Regions from separate parts of the Methylobacterium sp. PvP105 genome, predicted to be linked through region 1. Evidence: riboswitches for the same ligand, from Rfam matches in the RefSeq annotation. Region 1 holds a riboswitch; the other holds the start of a gene.
What was found. Region 1 has a riboswitch for cobalamin ahead of J3A75_RS08235 (TonB-dependent receptor). Riboswitches for the same ligand answer to the same signal wherever they lie in the genome.
Positions count from the first base shown of each region.

Region 2: linked by a shared signal. The riboswitch ahead of J3A75_RS21040 (CbtB domain-containing protein) and the one ahead of J3A75_RS08235 (TonB-dependent receptor) in region 1 are both predicted to bind cobalamin.

Region 1 is NZ_JAGIPA010000001.1:1,709,008-1,712,406, forward strand. Features, by position in the region: gene J3A75_RS08225 (RluA family pseudouridine synthase) at 1-256, opposite strand, end outside; gene J3A75_RS08230 (NUDIX hydrolase) at 399-833, opposite strand; cobalamin riboswitch at 971-1,164, shown strand; gene J3A75_RS08235 (TonB-dependent receptor) at 1,449-3,399, shown strand, end outside.
Region 2 is NZ_JAGIPA010000001.1:4,287,403-4,290,801, reverse strand. Features, by position in the region: gene J3A75_RS21050 (DUF1636 domain-containing protein) at 1-271, opposite strand, end outside; gene J3A75_RS21045 (CbtA family protein) at 264-1,016, opposite strand; gene J3A75_RS21040 (CbtB domain-containing protein) at 1,033-1,215, opposite strand; cobalamin riboswitch at 1,250-1,445, opposite strand; gene J3A75_RS21035 (hypothetical protein) at 1,600-2,958, shown strand; gene J3A75_RS21030 (S10 family peptidase) at 2,981-3,399, opposite strand, start outside.

The DNA of each region.
Region 1 (3,399 bases):
CGTCGCGGCGCGGCTTCGGGGGCCGGGCCGGCGCGGAGACCGCAGCGCCCTGCGATCCCCAGGGATCGCGGGTGCCGGCATCCTCGCCGCGGTTGCGGGCCGCGCGCTCGGCGGCGTCGCGGGCGCTGGTGCGCGGGCCCGTGCGGGCGCGGCCGTCGGCCTGGGCCTTGCCGCCCCTGAACTTGCCCGCATCGAACTTGCCGGCCTGGGGCTTGCGCCCCTTCGGCCCGCCGCTTCTGGGAGGTCGTGTCGTCATGCTTCCGCCGGCACCCGTCTTCGCGTCGGACGGAGCGTCCGGGCGCGTGGGCCGCGGCGTCGCGGACGTCCGGACCGATGGGATTGCCCGGCTGTAGCATCGCCCGCGCCGAGCGGCAAAGGCGGTGGGCCGGCTCGGTCCGTCAGGGCTCCGCGTCCCACGCGTCGCGGAGCCGGGCCTTCAGGCCTGCGGGGAAGAGATCCGGACCGCCCGGGACGTCGAGCCCGTCCAGATCGCACCACCGGGCCACGCAGGCGGTGCCGGAATCCTCGTGGAAGACGAAGCGCTCCGGCCCGTCGAACAGCCCCGGCGGCAGGGCGACGGGGAACAGGAACAGCACCTCGTGCCCGACCTGCCCCTCGTGCGTGAAGATGTTCTCCATGACGCGGGGGCCGCCGAGCACCGAGACGGTGACGCCGAGTTCCTCCCGGAACTCCCGGATCAGGGCGTCCTCGACCCGCTCGCCGAAGGCGACGCTGCCGCCGAGGGGCCGGACGCCTTTCAGGCGCCCGTCATCCGCGCGGACCTCCGCCACGAGCAGGCTGTTGCCGCGCCGGGGCAGGCCCAGCGCCTTCACGCGAATCTCCGCAGGGGGCCGCCAGACCGTCATCCCGCACCGGCTAGCCCGTCGTCGGCGAGGCCGCAACGGCTCGGTGCCCCGCGCGCCGATCCACGGCAACAACCGGACACACGGTTGACGCCCGGGCCCGCTACGGCCAAGCTGTGCTCGACGGTTCCCCTCGGGGATCAAAAGGGAACGCGGTGAGGGGTTCGCCCCGAAGCCGCGGCTGCCCCCGCAACTGTGAGCGGCGAGCCCTTCACCACCACGTCACTGGGTCACCCCGGGAAGACGGTGCGAGGGCGGCGACCCGCGAGCCAGGAGACCTGCCGTCAGCCGTGGTCACACGCGAAACGCGCCGGGCGGGGTGTCCTGGCGGGTGTCGAGGCGCCGCCAGTCCCGAGGGGAGGCGGTCGCCGAGGCCTCGTTCGCGGTGACGTGCCACAGCAAGCGCGCCCGCGACGCCGTTTCCCATGCCCGTCTCCGCCGCCTCGAGACCCTCGAGCCCTGTCCCGGGACGCCGTCGCGCGCCCGCACAGGCTGAGCCATCCGGACGGCCGATGCGTTGTAATGTTATTACAATGCGTGTACGACGCGGGGGCCGGCGCGCGCCGTGCACGGACCGCTTCTCCCATGTCATTCTCGACCTATCGCTCCCGCCTCGGCGGGCGGGCCCCGCTCTGCGGCGTTCTCCTCGCGCTCCTCGCCGGCCCGACCGCCGCCCAGGAGGCGGTCACCCTGGATGAGCTGTCCGTCGCGGGCGCGGGCGGCGACCCGAGCCGCCTCCCGCCGAACGGCCTCAACCTGCGCACGCCCGACCGGACCGCGAGTCGCCTCGGCCTGACGCCGCTGGAGACGCCGGCCAGCCTCGACATCGTGTCGGGCGAGACCGCGCGGCTCCGCGGACAGGATACGATCGCCGAGGCCGTGACCCAGGACGCGACCGGCATCACCACCATCGCGGCGCCCGGCAACGGCAACGGCGCGTTCACGTCCCGCGGCTTCGCCGGGCCGAACTCGATCCAGCAGCTCTACGACGGCACGCGCTTCTACGTCGGCGCCAACACCGTGACCTTCCCGTTCGACACGTGGAACGTCGAGCGGATCGAGGTGCTGCGCGGGCCGTCCTCGGTGCTCTACGGCGACGGCGCCATCGGCGGCGTCATCAACGTGGTGCCCAAGAAGCCGGTCTTCGTGCCGGTCAACGCCGCCCGCGCGGTCATCGGCACCGACGGGGTCGCGCGCCTCGCCCTCGATTCCGGCGGCCCGCTGGGCCAGGCGGAGTACGGCGACACCTTCGCGTACCGCCTCAACGTCAGCGGCAACCGCGCCGACGGCTGGATCCGGCCGGAGGGCGATTTCCGCAACCTCGCGGTCTCCGCCGCCCTGCTGTTCCGGCCGAGCGCCGACCTCGCGTTCACGCTGAGCCACGATCTCGGCTACCAGGAGCCCGCCCGCTACTGGGGCACGCCGCTCGTCGCGGGACGGATCCCGGACCTCATACGGTTCAACAACTACAACGTCCGCGACGCGAAGATCACCTGGGCCGACAACTGGACCCAGCTCAAGACCGAGTGGTCCCCCTCGGCCGACATCACGATCCGCAACACCGCTTACCGGCTCACCAGCCGGCGCCACTGGCTCGACGTCGAGCAGTACAGCTACAACCGCGGCACCGGGCTCGTGGACCGGGGCGACTACCTGGAGATCTACCACAGCCAGGAGCAGGTCGGAGACCGCCTCGACGCGACGTTCCGCGGGAGCCTGTTCGGGCTGCCGAACCAGTTCGTGGCCGGGTTCGACGTGAACCACATCGATTTCCGCCACACCAACAACTTCTACTTCGACCAGACCACCAGCGTGCCGCTCACCGGCTACGATCCGGGCCTGTTCCCGCAGAACGGGCGGGCCCGTCCGGCCTACGCCACGCAGACGAGCCAGGCCTCGGTCTTCGCCGAGGACCGGCTGATCCTGTCGGACAAGCTCTCGTTCCTCACCGGCGTGCGCCTCGACGTGCCGACGCTCAATCGGGAAGACCTGCAGACGGGATCGCGGTTCGAGAGGACCTACCGGGCGCTCGGCTACCGGTTCGGCCTCGTCTACAACCCGACGCCGGACAGCGCGCTCTACGCCCAGTACAGCTTCGCCACCGACCCGGTGAACAGCCTGATCACGCTGTCGCAGTCGCTGGCCGGCTTCAAGCTCGCGACCGGCGATCAGGTCGAGATCGGCGCCAAGGGTCTGGCCTTCGACGGCGCCCTGGAATGGACCGTCGCGGGCTACCGGATCGTCAAGGACAACCTGATCTCGGCGATCCCCGGACAGCCGACGCTCTCGACGCAGGTCGGGAGCCAGTCCTCGCAGGGTTTCGAGCTGGCGCTCGGCTGGCGCTTCGCGCCGGGCTGGCGCCTCGACGGCAACCTCGCGCTCCTGCACGCGCAGTACGACCGGTTCGACCAGACGGTGAACGGCGCCACGGTCTCGTATGCCGGCAACCAGCCGATCGACGTGCCGGAGCGCGTGGCCAACCTCTGGCTGACCTGGGACGTCACCCGCGACTGGACCGCGCGGGTCGGGCTGCAGA
Region 2 (3,399 bases), 2.6 Mb from region 1:
CGTAGGCCGCGAGCCCGCCGAGGATGATCTCGGCCGAGGCGGCCGGATCCATGTCGCCGTAGACGTAGGTCCAGCGGTCGGGCGCGGCGACCGCCACGGTGCAGGGCCGCTTGCAGACCGACAGGCACTCCACCGCCTCGACCCGCAGATCCGGCGTGCCGCCGCTCCGCGCCCGGAGCGCCTCCAGCAGGCGGGCCCCGGCGCGGGGGCCGTCCGGGTCGTCGTCCGAGCGGCGGCAGGTGGTGCAGACGTAGAGAATGGTCTCAGGCACGGGCCGCTCCCCGATCCGCGCCGCGGGCGAAGGCCTGCCACGCCCAGCCGAGTCCCAGCCCGATCAGGATCCAGAACACGAAGCTGATGGCCAGCGACCGCGCGGCGAACTGCGCGGCCAGCGCGGCCGGAAGCTCCGACGCGGCCTCCGGCGCCTGCGGGGCGCCGACCGCGTGCGGGGCGATGATCAGGACGAGCCCCCCGAGGATGGTGATCAGCGCGCGGCGGATCGTGATCAGGTAGAGCCCCATCCCGGTCGCCGCGGCGGTCATCACCCACCACGCCTGGCGTGTCGCGAGCGGGGCCGCCGCGCTGCCGGGCAGTTCCGGCGGCAGGCCGAGGCCCGGCGCGAGGGCGACGCTGGCGAAGCCCGCCACCGCGAAGGCGAGCCCGACCTGTGGCGTGGGTTCGCGGCCGCAGGCGAGCATCACCGCGCCGAGCAGCAGCGCGTAGCCGACGCCGCCGACGAGGGTCGCGAGCCCGGTGAAGGCCATCCGCGGCAGGCCGGGGCCGGGCTGCCATTCCGGCGCGGCGTCGGGCGCGGCGTGGTCGTGCCCGGCATGGGCCAGCACGATCGGGAGCGCCCTGATCGGGAGCGTCTCGGCGGCCTGACGCGGCGCCTCCTGCTGCTCGTAGCGCTCGGCCGCGACGATCAGCGGCGAGGTCAGCGTGAGTTCGAGGCCCGTCACGACGGCAGCCGCGAAGAAGCCGGCGGCGAGGGCCGCCGACAGGAGCCGGATGATCATCCCTGTTCCGGGGACGTCAGTGGCAGGGGAAGTTCTGGGTGTGTCGGAAATCGTGCGCCGCGTTGTGGAGCGCGATCGCCGGCGAGAAGCCCGCCATGAACAGCAGGCCGAGGCCCAGCACGGCCGCGAGCGCGACGGCGATCGGGCGCTCCGACGCGCGGGTGCCGGCGGCGACGGGGGCGAGGGTTTGGGTCGTCATCAGCAGTGTCTCCAGCCGCCCCACCGGCGGCATTGCGGGATCCTGTCGTGACGGCAGGTCTCCTGGCTCGCGGCTCGGCGCGCCCGCCGCCTTCCCGGATCGCTCCGGTGGCGCTTGGCGGGCGCTCGCCGCTCACAGTTGCGGGGGCAGCCGCGGAATCGGGGCCTCGGACCCCTCACCGCATTCCCTTTTCACCCCGTCGCCGGGGCACCGTCACCCGGTCGTTGTAGACGCATGACCGCCGGGACACAACGGAGCGACGCCGGATCGCGGCCGATTCCCGCGCCGCGCCGCGGCACGGACGGGCTTGACGGCCGCGCCCCGGAGCAGGCACCGCCGCACCCGACACCCGCCCGGCGCGGGCGGTAAGCTCCCGGAGACCCGATGGCCCTGACAGACGATCCGACCCCGGTCCTCGTCGATCTGGCGGCCGGCCGAGACCCGCGGATCGTATCGGACGCGGGTACGAGGTGGCTCGAAGTCGATCTCGGCGGCCGTTTCCCGATCCACTCCGTCGCCCTGCGACCGGGGGGAGGGGTGGTCCCTCCGGAACCCGGCGACGTCGCCGTGGCGGTCTCGCAGGACGGCGCGACGTGGATCGAGCCGGACCTCGCCGGCTGGAGCGCGACCCCGGACGCCCTCGTGGCCGCCATCGTCCCCGACGAGCGGGCCTGGGCGCGCGCGGTGCGGGTCGCCGCGCCGGAGCCGGCCCGGATCGTCCCCGTTGCCGTCCGCGCCGAAGAGGCCGCCGTCGACCTGATCGCCCTCCGGGCGATGCTCGGCCTCGACGTGACGCTCCTGAACGAGAAGCCCGGGGCCAACGTCTACGTCACCTACAATCTCCATTCGGCGCCCGACCGCGCGAGCCGCGCCCTCGTCGGCCTGTCGCTGTTCGAGAACGGCGCCTTCGGCAACTGCCTCGTCCAGTACATCATCGCGGTGTCGGTCGCGAAGGCGCTCAACCTGAAATACATCAAGGTCCCCAAGGTCGACCGCAGCAAGGTGATCTTCCTGACCGAGCGGCTGACCTGCGACGGCATCACCTTCATCCCGCCGGACGAACCGCTGCCGCCGGACGGCTACTTCCTGTCGGGTCTGTACTTCGACCCGACGCAGTTCGAGCGCGTGACCGCGCTGCGGGGACCGACGGATTCGCGCGCGATCGTGCAGAGCGTGATCCGGCCGCTGTTCAACGGCCTGCCCAGGACCTTCCCGGCCAAGCCCGACGACCAGCTCCTGATCCACATCCGCTCGGGCGACATCTTCAGCACCTGGGTCGATCCGCACTACCCGCAGCCGCCCCTCGCGTTCTACCGGATGGTCATCGACCGGCTGCTGGCCGAGGGCCGGATCCGCTCGGTCAAGCTCGTCTTCGAGAACAGGCTGAACCCGGTCATCGCCGAGGTGGAGGCCTACGCGGCGCGACGCGGCCTGCCGGTGGAGATCCAGAGCGAGTCGCTGATCTCCGACGTCGCGGCCCTGGTGAACGGCCGCTACCTCGTGTTCGGGCTGGGAACCTTCGGACCGGGGATCTGCCACCTCTCGGACCACGTCGAGCAGGTCTTCTATTTCGCGTCGAACTGGCCGCAGGGCTTCCAGTCGATCCCCACCATCGGGAAGGTGGTCGAGGTCCGCGATCTCGAGGGCCGCTACATGAAGGTCGGGGAGTGGCAGAATACCGACGCGCAGCGCCGGACGATGGTCGATTACCCGGCCGAGGCCCTCGCCTTCGACGACGCGTGAACGGCCAGGCGGGCGGGGGGCGTCACGGCGCGGTCCTGAGATGCTCGGCGGGGGCGCCGGCCGGACGGGTCGGGCCGGCGTCGCGCACCTTCAGGGCGTCCGTGTACATCCGCTCGACGTCCGCCCTGAACGCGGCGCGCGAGTCCGGGCGCGTGTAGAACATGTGCCCGCCCGGATAGACCGCGAGGCTCAGGCGTCCGGCCGCGTAGGCGGGGACCTGCGCGAGCAGGAGCTTCGAGGCGAAGTAGGGCGTCACCAGGTCGGTGTAGCCGTGCGCCACGAGGACGCGCAGGTGCCCGTCGAGCGCGAGGTCGCCCTTGAGGTTCGACAGGACCTCCGGGGCCTGCCGGCCCGAGCCCCAGCTCCAGCCGCGATTGACCGCGTTGTTCAGGAGCTCGTAGCGCATGTTGGTCACCGGCCACTTCAGCGCGCGCGCGTAGA